Regions from separate parts of the Mesorhizobium sp. LNJC391B00 genome, predicted to be linked through region 1. Evidence: riboswitches for the same ligand, from Rfam matches in the RefSeq annotation. Region 1 holds a riboswitch; the other holds the start of a gene.
What was found. A riboswitch is a leader RNA that binds a small molecule or an ion and turns the genes downstream of it on or off. The one in region 1 is predicted to bind S-adenosylmethionine.
Positions count from the first base shown of each region.

Region 1 (6,435 bases):
CGGGGAAAATTCTGCGCCAGGACGCTCTCCACGGCGCGCACCACCTTGCTGCGGCGATTGTGCGTCGGTGTGATCACCGAGATCAGCGGAGCGAGGTCGGTTGCCTTGGACATGTTGCTTCGATTGTGCCCCCAAATGCCTGGAGGCCGGAGGTTTTGATGGTCGCCGTCCAAGCCTTAAACCGGGATGGCATTCGATTCGACGCTACAAAAAACCAGCGGCAATGTCATCACAAACTGTTGAGCCAGGACGCCGGTAAGCCGGCCGATTACCCCAGACGTAATCGACCGATGGCCATCATGTCTGCAGATTGCGCCAACGAAGCCGGTCGTCGGGCTTCGATCTCACAGGGAGTTCAGCCATGGCCGCCTACGCCGTCGCCCATATGCGTCAAGTCACAATGGGCCCGCAGATTGTCGAGTATCTGCAGAGGATCGACGCCACATTGGAGCCGTTCGGCGGCCGCTTCCTTGTCCAGGGCGGCGACATGGACGTGGTCGAAAACGAATGGCCCGGGCACCTGACCGTCATCGAGTTTCCGGACAGGGCGCATGCGTGGGGCTGGTACGATTCATCAGCCTATCGCGAGATTCTGGCCTTGCGCACCGACAACTCCCACGCCGATGTGATCATCGCCGATGGCGTTCAGCACCCGCACAAGGCGACGGACGTGCTGGAATAGGGGCAAACTACCGCTTCAGCAAGAACACCGCTTGCTGGCCGAAGAAATTCCAGAACCACCATGGCATCGACAGGCCGATCTTCTGGCCGTTGCCGTCGAGCGCGGTGGCTTTCTCGACCGAGGCGCCGAGTTCGTCGACCAGATTGACGAAGTCGCGGATGGTGCAGAAATGGATGTTGGGCGTGTCGTACCAGGAATAGGGCAGGTCCGCGGTCACCGGCATCCGGCCATTGACGAACAGCGACAGCCGCACCCGCCAGTGGCCGAAATTGGGGAAGGAGACGATGGCGCGGTTGCCGATTCGCAGCAGTTCGTCGAGCACCAGCTTCGGGTTGCGGGTCGCCTGCAGCGTCTGTGACAGAACGACGAAGTCAAAACCCTTGTCCGGATAGAATTCGAGGTCGGTGTCGGCATCGCCCTGGATGACCGAGAGGCCGCGCGAAACGCATTCATTGACGCCGCGCTGTGACAGCTCCAGCCCGCGGCCGTCGACCTGCTTGGTCTCCTGCAGGAGTTCGAGCAGCAGGCCGTCGCCGGAGCCGACATCGAGCACCCGCGACTGCGGGGGTATCAGGTTGGCCACGACTTCGAGGTCGACGCGCTGGCTGCCATTGACGCTCATGAGGCGAGCCCCCTTGCGCGGGCCGCCGAGCCGATGAAGCCCTTGATGGCGGCAAACAGTTCGGGTTCGTCGAGCAGGAAGGCATCATGGCCGCGGTCGGTGTCGATCTCGACGAAGGAGACCGATGCGCCGGCGGCGTTGAGCGCATGCACGATCGAGCGGCTCTCCTCGGTCGGGAACAGCCAGTCCGAGGTGAAGGACACCAGGCAGAAGCGGGTCTTGGTGCCGGCAAACGCGTCGGCCAACCGGCCGCCATGATCGGCGGCGAGGTCGAAATAATCCATCGAACGGGTCATGTAGAGGTAGGAGTTGGCGTCGAAGCGGTCGACGAATGTCATGCCCTGGTGGCGCAGATAGCTTTCGATCTGGAAGTCGGCGTCGAAACCGAAGGTCAGCGCTTCGCGGTCCTGAAGATTGCGGCCGAATTTGCGGTGCAGGGCGGCTTCCGACAGATAGGTGATGTGGGCGGCCATGCGCGCCACGGCGAGCCCCTTTTCCGGGCGCTTGCCGTGCTCGAAATATTTGCCGCCATGCCAGTCCGGATCAGCCATGACAGCCTGGCGGCCGACCTCGTGGAAGGCGATGTTCTGCGAGGAATGGCGTGCGCCTGTGGCGATCGGCAGGGCCGAGAAGACGCGCTCGGAATAGCATGACGCCCATTCCAGCACCTGCATGCCGCCCATCGAGCCGCCGAGCACGCAAAACAGCTTTTCGATGCCGAAATGGTCGACCAGCATCAGTTGCGCCCGCACCATGTCGCGGATGGTGATGATTGGCAGGTCGAGGCCGTAGGGCTTGCCGGTGGCGGGATTGGTCGAGGCCGGACCGGTGGAGCCGAGGCAGCCGCCGATGACGTTGGAGCAGATGACGAAGAAGCGGTTGGTGTCGATGATCTTGCCGGGACCGATCAGCACTTCCCACCAGCCGGGCTTGCCGGTCACCGGATTGGTGCTGGCGACATGCTGGTCGCCGGTCAGCGCGTGGCAGACCAGGATGGCGTTGGTGCGGGCATCGTTGAGGTCGCCATATGTCTGGTAGGCGATCTGGAACGGCGACAAAAGCGTGCCGGCGTCGAGCTTCAGCGGCTTGTCAGGGCCAAAACGCAACACAGGGCTCGACGGGTTGTCGGCCTCGTTGTTGGTTTTTGTAGCGCGGAGCGCGGCCATGTGACTCTCCTTGCCCGCCGTCAGGCAATAAAAAACCGGCAATGCGATCGCAAAGCCGGTTACGTCACGCAAACGGCCCTTTAGCGAGTTGTTTAACGTGGCTGCAAGCCGACCGGCCAAATCACCACGGAACTGTTGCGTTCTTCTAGAACTCGTGCGGCCCGGCGTCAACGGCCAGCTATTGCCCGCCTCTCGACATTCGCGGCTACGGCTTGTATTTCCGCTGCGGCCTCCGGACGGAGGCATTCTCGATGGATTTGCGACATGGACAAGACAGCGGACAAGGCACGGCCGACTCCCCGCGCGGGCATTATGGACATCGACGCCTATGTGCCGGGCAAGAGCACGGCACCGGCCGGCGTCGCCAAGGTCCATAAATTGTCGTCGAACGAGAACCCGCTCGGCCCGTCGCCGAAGGCGATCGAGGCCGCGCGCGAAGTGGCCAGCAAGCTCGATGTCTATCCCGACGGCACCGCCCGCCGGCTGCGCGAGGCGATCGCCGAGGTGCATGGCCTCAACCCGGCAAACATCATCTGCTCCAACGGTTCCGACGAGATACTTGGCCTGCTGGCGCAGACCTATCTTGCGCCAGGCGATGAGGCGATTTTTACCGAACATGCCTTCATGGTCTACAAGATCTACATTCAGTCGGCGGGGGCCAAGCCGGTTGCTGTGAAGGAAACCGAGGAGCGCGCCGACGTCGACGCGATCCTGGCCGCGGTGACGCCGCGGACCAAAATCATCTTCCTCGCCAATCCCAACAACCCGACCGGCACCTATCTGCCATTCCAGGAGGTCCGCCGCCTGCATTCCGCGCTCCCGGGCAACGTGCTTCTGGTGCTGGACGCGGCCTATGCCGAGTACGTCAGGCGCAATGACTATGAGGCAGGTATCGAGCTGGCGGGCAGCGCGCAGAATGTGGTCATGACCCGCACCTTCTCCAAGCTCGGCCTTGGCGGCGCGCGCATCGGCTGGATGTATGGCCCACTGCACATCGTCGATGCCATCAACCGTGTTCGCGGCCCTTTCAACGTTAACGCAACAGCGATCGAGGCCGGCATTGCCGCCATCCGCGACCGCGCCCATGTCGAGCGCAGTTCGTTGCACAACCAGACCTGGCTTACCTGGCTGAATGAAGAACTGACGAAGCTTGGGCTGCGCGTGACGCCCAGCGTCGGCAATTTCGTCCTCATCCACTTTCCCGACGACAAGAGGCATTCGGCTGAGGCGGCGGACGACTACCTCACCCAGCGCGGCTATATATTGCGGCGCGTTACCGGCTATGGCTTTCCCAATGCGCTGCGCATGAGCGTCGGCACCGAAGAAGCCAATCGCGGCGTCATCGACGCCCTCACGACATTCCTGAAAAGCTGAAACAATGACATTACCGATGTTTGAAAAGATCGCGCTGGTCGGCATCGGCCTGATTGGCTCGTCGCTGGCCCGCATCATCCGCCGCGAGGGCCTGGCCCGCCATGTCGCCATCGCGACGCGCAGCCCGGCCACGTTGGCACGGGCGAAGGAGCTCGGTCTTGGCGAGAGCTACACCACCGACGCCAGGGAAGCGGTCCGCGACGCCGACCTGATCATCGTCTCGGTGCCGGTGGGATCGTCGGGCGAGGTGGCGCAAGAGATCGCAGCGGCGCTGAAAAAAGGCGCCATCCTCACCGATGTCGGTTCGACCAAGGCCTCCGTCATTGCGCAAATGCAGCCCTATGTGCCGGACGGCGTGCACTTCATTCCGGGACACCCGCTGGCGGGTACGGAGAAATCGGGCCCGGATGCGGGTTTCGCCGAGCTGTTCGAAAACCGCTGGTGCATCTTCACGCCGCTGCCGGGAACCGATCCGGCCGCGCTGGAAAAGCTGTCGGAATTCTGGCGGCGCTGCGGCTCCAACATCGACACGATGGACCCGCAGCATCATGACATGACGCTGGCCATCGTCTCGCATCTGCCGCACATCATCGCCTACAACATCGTCGGCACCGCTGACGATCTGGAATCGGTGACCAAGTCGGAAGTGATCAAATATTCGGCTTCCGGTTTCCGCGACTTCACCCGTCTGGCCGCCTCCGACCCGACCATGTGGCGCGACGTGTGCCTGCACAACAAGGATGCCATCCTGGAAATGCTGGCGCGCTTTTCGGAGGACCTCGCCTCGCTGCAGCGGGCGATCCGCTGGGGCGACGGCGACAAGCTGTTCGACCTGTTCACCCGCACCCGGGCCGTTCGCCGTTCGATCATCGAGGCCGGCCAGGATATCGACGCGCCGGATTTCGGCCGGCAGGCGGTCGAGCACCCGGTGAAAAGTTAAATCTGTTTCAGACGGGCCAGGTCGCCGCGACCATGGCCATTGTCTCGGCCCGGTCCGGCGCGCCCAGCCGGCCGCCGAAGCGCTGGCATTTGAGCGCGGCCGCCGCGCTGGCAAAGCGCAAGGCCTGCTCGATAGGCATGGCTTCGGCAAGCCCGACGGCAAAGGCACCGTGAAACACGTCGCCGGCGGCAAGCGTGTCGACCGCCTTGATCTTCGGCGCCGCGATGTGGCGCACGCATCCGGCGGACCGGTCATGCCACCAGCTTCCCGCGGCGCCGCCGGTCACCGCGACAAAGGCGTCTGTGCGGCTGGCGAGGTCGGCGCAGGCGGTTTCGGGATTCAGCGCGTGGCCGCAGACGATGCGTGCAGCCGTCTCCGAAGCGACGATGTGCGACGCCAGCGGCAACAGACGCTCCAGCACCTCCAGCGGCGCCGTGTCGGCGTCGAGGATTGCCGGGCAACCGGCGTCGCGCGCGGCGGTCAAGGCAAGAGCGGCGGCGCCCGGCCAGCGCACATCGACCAGCACGGCATCGAAGCCGGAAAGATCGGCGACAGGCACCGCCTCGGGGTCGGCCTGCGCCTTTGGGTCGTAGAAGGGCACGATGATGCGCTCGCCATGAGCGTCGACCAGGATCGCGGCCAGCGCCGAGCGGGCGCCTTCGACGCGGCGGACAAAGTCGCAATCGACGCCCTCGGCCTCGATGCCGGCCAGCAATTGGTCGCCGACGGCATCGTCACCTGCACTTGCCCACAGGAACACCTCGGCGCCGAGACGGCGGGCGGCGCAGGCAGCACTTGTCGCCATGCCCGAGGCGATCTGGATGCCGTCCGAGGCGATGAACTTGCCCTGATGCGTGGGCAGGGTTTCGACGCGCAGGATGGTATCCAGCGTCAGCGCGCCAACGCTCAGCAGTTTCACCGGTCGGTTCATGCGTCGGCTTGCTCGAGCATGATCTCTCCCCAAAAGCCGTTGCCGCTCTTTGCGATCATGCTCTATCTCTTTGTTTTAACGCAATTCCGGACGGAAAACTGCTCACACTTTTCCTGGAATTGCTCTAATCGAGCGGCTTGATCTTGCCCAGCGGAATGAAGCCGAGCGAGACCTTGCCCTTCACCACCTTGAGCGGCATCGACGGTTCGTTGCCGAGCAGCGCCAGACCGGCAAAGCCTTGCTCGATCTGGCTCTTCTGCTCGGGGATTGCGGTGGCGAGGATTGCCGCCACGGCTTTGGGATCCTGCAGCTTGATCGTCAGGTCGGCATTGACCTGGCCGTTGGCGTCGACCGACACCGGGCCGGAGACGGTGATGCGCGCGGTTCCCGACGACAGATCGAGCTTGTGGATGCCGACCGCCTGGCCGCGCAGGCTCCTGGCCTGCGTCTTCATCAGCGCGACGCCGTTCTTCAGCGTCGCGTCGCCGCTGCCGTCGAGCGGCGGCAGCACGCGCCCGCCGATCGCGTCGGCGTCGATCTCAAGATCGGTGAAGCTTCCGGTATAGCCAAGGTCCTGACCGTCCGGCCGCAACTCGCCCGCCGCCGTTCCGGCGCTGAACAGTGAAACCGGGTCGGTGTCGTCGGCCGGATCGGTCTGGCCGGACAAGCTCTCGGCCTGCAGCGAAATGCTGCGTGGCAAGGGCCAGGAGAGCTTGGCAT
Region 1 is NZ_AYWI01000013.1:101,790-108,224, reverse strand. Features, by position in the region: gene X750_RS139670 (glycosyltransferase family 2 protein) at 1-113, opposite strand, end outside; gene X750_RS139675 (DUF1330 domain-containing protein) at 362-682, shown strand; gene metW (methionine biosynthesis protein MetW) at 690-1,304, opposite strand; gene X750_RS139685 (homoserine O-acetyltransferase) at 1,301-2,470, opposite strand; SAM riboswitch at 2,531-2,608, opposite strand; gene hisC (histidinol-phosphate transaminase) at 2,735-3,844, shown strand; gene X750_RS139695 (prephenate/arogenate dehydrogenase family protein) at 3,849-4,784, shown strand; gene X750_RS139700 (sugar kinase) at 4,792-5,715, opposite strand; gene X750_RS139705 (DUF2125 domain-containing protein) at 5,840-6,435, opposite strand, start outside.

Region 2 (6,435 bases), on a different contig from region 1:
GGCCATGATCTTCGACAAGCCGTCGACGCGCACGCGCGTGTCCTTCGACGTCGGCATGCGACAGCTCGGCGGCGAGACCATCATGCTGACCGGGACCGAAATGCAGCTCGGCCGCTCCGAGACCATTGCCGACACCGCCAAGGTGCTGTCGCGCTATGTCGACGCCATCATGATCCGCACCACGTCGCATGAGCGGCTGCTCGAGCTGACCGAGAATGCCACGATTCCGGTCATCAACGGGCTGACCGACGACACCCATCCCTGTCAGCTGATGGCCGACATCATGACCTTCGAGGAGCATCGCGGTCCGGTTGCCGGCAAGACCATCGCCTGGACCGGGGACGGCAACAACGTGCTGCATTCGCTGCTCGAGGCCTCGGCGCGGTTCCGCTTCAACCTCAATGTCGCCGTGCCGGAAGGCAGCGAGCCGGCGCAGAAGCACATCGACTGGTCGAAGTCCAATGGCGGCAAGCTGCACTTCACCCGCTCGCCCGAAGAGGCCGTCGACCAGGCCGACTGCATCGTCACCGACTGCTGGGTGTCGATGGGCCAGGAACATCGCGCCCGCGGCCATAATGTCTTCTCGCCCTATCAGGTCAATGCGGCGCTGATGGCCAGGGCCAAGCCCGACGCCCTGTTCATGCACTGCCTGCCGGCGCATCGCGGCGAGGAAGTCACCGACGAGGTCATCGACGGTCCGCATTCGGTTGTCTTCGACGAAGCCGAGAACCGGCTCCACGCCCAGAAGGCGGTTTTGGCCTGGTGTCTGGGCGCTTGATCTCTAGGCGCTTGATCTCCAAGCGCTTGATCCGGGGCGGCGCGATGCCTATTTGCGCCCCATCACGCAAATCAAGCGCGTTTGGACGCATGCACCCCTCCGGGCCGCATGGCCGCGCCCTGGAGCTTTGTCATGTTGGAAACGCATCAAGTGACTGAACATCACCCCAAACTCGGCGAGTTCGGCTATGCCGGCGACGATCATGTCGTGCCCTTCGAGGTAGGCCCGCTCGACGTGCGCGGCCGCACCGTGCAGCTCGGGCCGATGCTCGACGCCATCCTCAACCGTCATGACTATCCCGAGCCGGTCGCCCGCCTGCTGGCGGAAGCCTGTGTGCTGACGGTGCTGCTCGGCACTTCGCTCAAATTCGAGGGCAAGTTCATCCTGCAGACCCGCACCGACGGGCCTGTCGATATGCTGGTCGCGGATTTCTCCACGCCTTCGGCATTGCGCGCCTATGCGCGCTTCGATGCCGACCGGCTGGAGGCCCTGGTGGCCGCAGGCCAGACCTCGCAGCAGACGCTGCTGGGCAGCGGCGTTTTGGCGCTGACCATCGACCAGGGGGCGCACACGCAGCGCTATCAGGGCATCGTCCAGCTCGACGGCGAGACGCTGGAAGACGCCGCGCGCACCTATTTCCGCCAGTCGGAGCAGATCCCGACCGACCTCAGGCTGTCGGTGGCCAAGCTGCTGACGCCCGGCCCCGGCGGTGCGCGCGAGCAGTGGCGCGCCGGCGGTATCCTGGCGCAGTTCCTGCCGCAGTCGCCCGAGCGCATGCGCGTGCCCGACATTTCGGGGGGCGACGGCGATCCGCGCGACGTGATGAACGAGCCGGCCGACAATTCTTGGCGCGAGCTGGTGGCGCTGCTCGGCACCATCGAGCCGACCGAGCTGATCGACCCGACCATCGGCGCCGAGCGGCTGCTCTACAGGCTGTTCCACGAACATGGCGTGCGCGTCTTCGGCGGCGTGCCGGTTGCCGACCAATGTTCCTGCTCAAGGGACAAGATACGCGGCATCCTCGAGGGGTTTTCCGCGCAGGAGATCAAGGACAGCACCGAAGATGGCGGCATCCACGTCGCCTGCGAGTTCTGCTCGAAGCAGTACGACTTCGACCCGGCGGAGTTTGCAACTCAGTAGCATCTCTTCCTTCTCCCCGTTCACGGGGAGAAGGTGCCCGAAGGGCGGATGAGGGCAGCGCGAACTTTGGTGAATGGCCGCGCATAGCCTAGGTCATGTGCGTGGAAGATAACCTCATGACTCTGGCGCTGCCCCTCATTGCCCTGCCGGGCATTTCTCCCCGTATAGTGACGGGGAGAAAACCCCTAATTCACCGTCCGTCGGGTCCCCGGCAGATCCAGCGAAAACGCGGGAATAGCGACGTCGAACGTCTCGCCCTTTTTGTTGCGCATGGTGTAGTGGCCGACCATGAAGCCGGACGGCGTCGAGAGCGGGCAGCCTGACGTGTATTGATAGCTGTCGCCGGGATTGAGCTCAGGCTGGTCGCCGACCACACCGGCGCCGCGCACTTCCTCGACCCGGCCGCTGCCGTCGGTGATGTGCCAGTAACGCGCCATAAGCTGCACGAAATCGTCCGACTGGTTGTCGATCGTCACCTGGTAGCCCCAGACATAACGGTTCTCCGCCGGGTCCGAGCGGTCCTCCAGGTAGAACGGTCTGACCTGCACTTCGATGTTGCGCGTGACGGCGCGGTACATGGGCTGCTCCGGTTGCGCAGCAGGGAACATTTGTCGCGCCATGCGGTTTGATACGCGCAGAGCGGCATGTCCTGCCAGCCTCAAAGCGCAGTGCCGACAACAATGTCATTTAAGTGACACATGACAATGTTGGTGTGCGCAAACCTTGCCGGCGACTCAAGGCCCATCTGTCGACTGACAAAGCAGCCGCGAGCGGCCTTTCCGGAGTGACCAGATCTCGATGGAACCAGCTCTCACAGCCGCCTTCGCTTCCTCCGCTTTGCTTCTTTCCAATCTCGCCAGCATCCTGCTTGCTTCGTCGAAACTGCAAGCGCGTCGCCTTATCCCTCCGCCGTCCGGCGAGCAGCCACCGGTCTCGATCGTCGTGCCGTCGCGCGGCGTGGAGCCGTTCACACAAGAGACGCTGCAGCGAGCCTTCTCGCTCGACTGGCCGCGCTACGAACTGATCTTCTGCGTCGCTCACGCCGACGATCCCGTCGTCAAACTGATAAACAGGGCGATCGTCCTGTTTCCCAACGTGCCGGCCCGGCTGCTGATCGGCGACGACCGCGTCAGCAGCAACCCGAAGCTCAACAACTGCGTCAAGGGCTGGGAAGCGGCGCGCTATCATTGGGTTATTCTGGCGGATTCCAACGTGCTGATGCCAAGGGATTACGTCCAGCACCTGATGGCGGCCTGGCGGACCAATACCGGGCTTATCTGCTCGACGCCGATCGGCTCTCGGCCGGATGGCTTTTGGGCCGAGGTCGAATGCGCGTTCCTCAACACGCTGCAGGCGCGCTGGCAATATGCCGGCGAGGCGCTCGGTCTCGGCTTTGCCCAGGGCAAGAGCATGCTGTGGAACAAGCCGATGCTCGATACCAATGGCGGTATCCGCGCGCTGGCCGCCGAGATCGCCGAGGATGCTGCTGCAACCAAGCTGGTCAACGGACTGGGCCTGCACGTCAATCTCGTTGCCTCGCCTTTCGAGCAACCACTGGGGCAGCGCCGACTTGCCGACATCTGGTCGCGCCAGGCGCGCTGGGCGCGGTTGCGCCGCGTCACCTTCCCACTGTTTTTCGCACCCGAGATCCTGACCGGCGTCGCCGTGCCGTTGGCGTTGGCGCTGGTGGCGGCCGCAAGTGCCGGCATCAGCCTGCCGGCCACGGTGATGGCCGTGCTGACGGCGGCCTACATTCCCGAATGCGCGCTGGCCGCGGCCAAGGGCTGGCATCTGTCGCTGCGCATGGTCCCGGCGATGATGGTCCGCGACATGATGCTTCCCGCCATCTGGGCGCGCGGCTGGCTGAGCGGCGCCGTCGACTGGCGCGGCAACACCATGACCATCGGCACCAAGACGGCCGAACTGGAAGAGGTTTCGTCGGGAGCGTGACGCCTCGCGGCCTATCCGGCTGCCTTCAGCGCCTGCGCAACGTCCTCCAGCAGATCGTCCGTATCCTCAAGACCGACCGACAGCCTGAGCGTTCCCGGCCCGATGCCAAGCTCGGCGCGAGCTTCGTCGCTGAGGTTCTTGTGCGTGGTGGTCGCCGGATGGGTGATCAGGCTCTTGGCGTCGCCGAGATTGTTGGAGATCAGCACGATGTCGAGCGCGTTCTGCAAGGCGAAGGCCGCCTGCTTGCCGCCCTTGACGTCGAGGCAGATCAGCGTCGATCCGCCCGTCATCTGCTTCTTGACGATGTCGGCCTGCGGGTGGTCGGCGCGGCCGGGATAGATGACGCGGGCGATTTCCGGCCGTCCTGCCAGGAAATCCGCGATCTTGGCCGCGCTTTCCGTCTGCTGGCGCACCCGAACCGGCAGCGTCTCCAGGCCCTTGAGCAGCGTCCAGGCGTTGAACGGCGACAGGCTCGGGCCGGTGTGGCGGAAATAGTCGTGCAAATTCTCGTCGATCCATTTCTTGTCCGACAGGATGATGCCGCCGAGACAGCGTCCCTGGCCGTCAATGTGCTTGGTCGCGGAGTAGACGACGATATGGGCGCCGAGCTGCAAGGGCTTCTGCTGCAAGGGCGTGGCAAAGACATTGTCGACGATCAGCCTGGCGCCGATCGAGGTGGCGAGCGCCGCCACCGCTGCGATGTCGACCACTTCCAGCGTCGGATTGGTCGGGCTTTCCAGGAAGAACAGTTTCGTGTTCGGCCGCACCGCCTTTTCCCAGTTGGCGATGTCGGTGCCGTCGACCAGCGTTGCCTCGATGCCGTATTTCGGCGCCAGCGTCTCCACCACCCAGCGGCAGGAGCCGAACAGCGCGCGCGCCGCAACGATATGGTCGCCGGCCTTGGCGCTGCACAGGAGCGCTGCCGTCACCGCCGCCATGCCGGACGCCGTGGCGCGCGCATCTTCGGCACCCTCCAGCGCGCACATGCGCTTTTCGAACATGTCGACGGTAGGGTTGGCGTAGCGCGAATAGATGAAGCCCGGCTCCTCGCCCTTGAAACGGGCTTCCGCGGCCTGCGCCGTTTCATAGACATAGCCCTGGGTGAGATACATCGCTTCCGACGTCTCGCCGAACTGTGAACGCAGTGTTCCCCCGTGCACGAGTGCGGTCTGAGGCTTCCAGTTACGCTTCTTGGTGCTCATCGCTTTTGTTCCAGACACAAAAAAACCGGCCGCGAAAGTCGCAACCGGTCCATATGGCCTTGCGGCCCGACGGTCCTTTAGCGACTTGTTTAACGTGGCTGCAAGCCGACCGGCCAAATCACCACGGGATAACGACCCTTTAGACCTCACCTGCGCTTGCGTCAATTGCCGGCTTCATTAAGAGGTTTGTACCAGGCAGGTTCCGCAATAATATCCAGCGGTTTTGCGGCAAGAACCTGCCACAAAGAGACCGACCTTGGAGCGGAGCCAGCCTTTTGCGGCAGACAGGCATTCTTCCCGATCAGGACATTTCCGCGCTGTTTCAGTCCGGCGCGCTGGAGTCGCCGCGCGCGCTCGATGTCGACCAGGTGCAGCCGGCGAGCCTCGATCTGAGGCTCGGCGACAAGGCTTTTCGCGTGCGCGCCTCCTTCCTGCCGGGTCCCGATCATCTGGTGGCCGACAAGCTTCACCGGCTGAAATTGCATGAGTTCAGTCTCGCCGAGGGCGCGGTGCTGGAAACCGGCTGCGTCTACATCGTGCCGCTGCTCGAAAGCCTGGCGCTGCCCGCAAACGTGTCCGCCTCGGCCAACCCGAAGAGCTCGACAGGCCGGCTCGACATCTTCACCCGGGTGATGACCGATCGCGGCCATGAGTTCGACAAGATCGCCGCCGGCTATCACGGGCCGCTTTATCTCGAAGTCAGTCCGCGCACCTTCCCGATCGTCGTGCGCGCCGGATCGCGACTGTCGCAGATCCGCTTTCGCACCGGAAACGCGCTGTTGTCGGAGGCAGAGCTGAACGAATTGCACCGCGCCGAGATGCTGGTGGCGACCGAGCCGCCCAACATTTCCGGCGGCGGCATTGCGCTGTCGATCGATCTTGACGGCGACCAGAACGGCCTGGTCGGCTATCGCGGCAAGCATCACACCGGCTTGGTCGATGTCGACAAGCGCGCCGCCCAGGATGCCGTCGATTTCTGGGAGCCGCTCTACAAGAGCGGCGCCGGCGAACTGGTGCTCGACCCGGACGAGTTCTACATCCTGGTCAGCCGCGAAGCCGTGCACGTGCCGCCGCTCTACGCCGCCGAGATGACGCCCTTCGATCCGCTGGTTGGCGAATTCCGTGTTCACTATGCCGGCTTCTTCGATCCGGGCTTCGGCCATTCGGCCTCAGGCGGCACCGGCAGCCGGGCGGTGCTCGAAGTGCGCAGCCACGAAGTGCCGTTCATCCTCGACCACGGCCAGATCGTCGGCCGGCTGGTCTACGAACACATGCTGAAGCGGCCGCAGGCGCTTTACGGCACCGATCTCGGCTCGAATTACCAGGCGCAAGGCCTCAAGCTCTCCAAGCATTTCCGCCCCGCCG
Region 2 is NZ_AYWI01000001.1:580,959-587,393, forward strand. Features, by position in the region: gene argF (ornithine carbamoyltransferase) at 1-778, shown strand, start outside; gene X750_RS160020 (Hsp33 family molecular chaperone) at 887-1,918, shown strand; gene apaG (Co2+/Mg2+ efflux protein ApaG) at 2,104-2,496, opposite strand; gene X750_RS160010 (ceramide glucosyltransferase) at 2,717-3,868, shown strand; gene X750_RS160005 (O-succinylhomoserine sulfhydrylase) at 3,880-5,070, opposite strand; SAM riboswitch at 5,128-5,205, opposite strand; gene X750_RS160000 (2'-deoxycytidine 5'-triphosphate deaminase) at 5,346-6,435, shown strand, end outside.
Region 2: another riboswitch for S-adenosylmethionine. It lies ahead of X750_RS160005 (O-succinylhomoserine sulfhydrylase); the one in region 1 lies ahead of X750_RS139685 (homoserine O-acetyltransferase).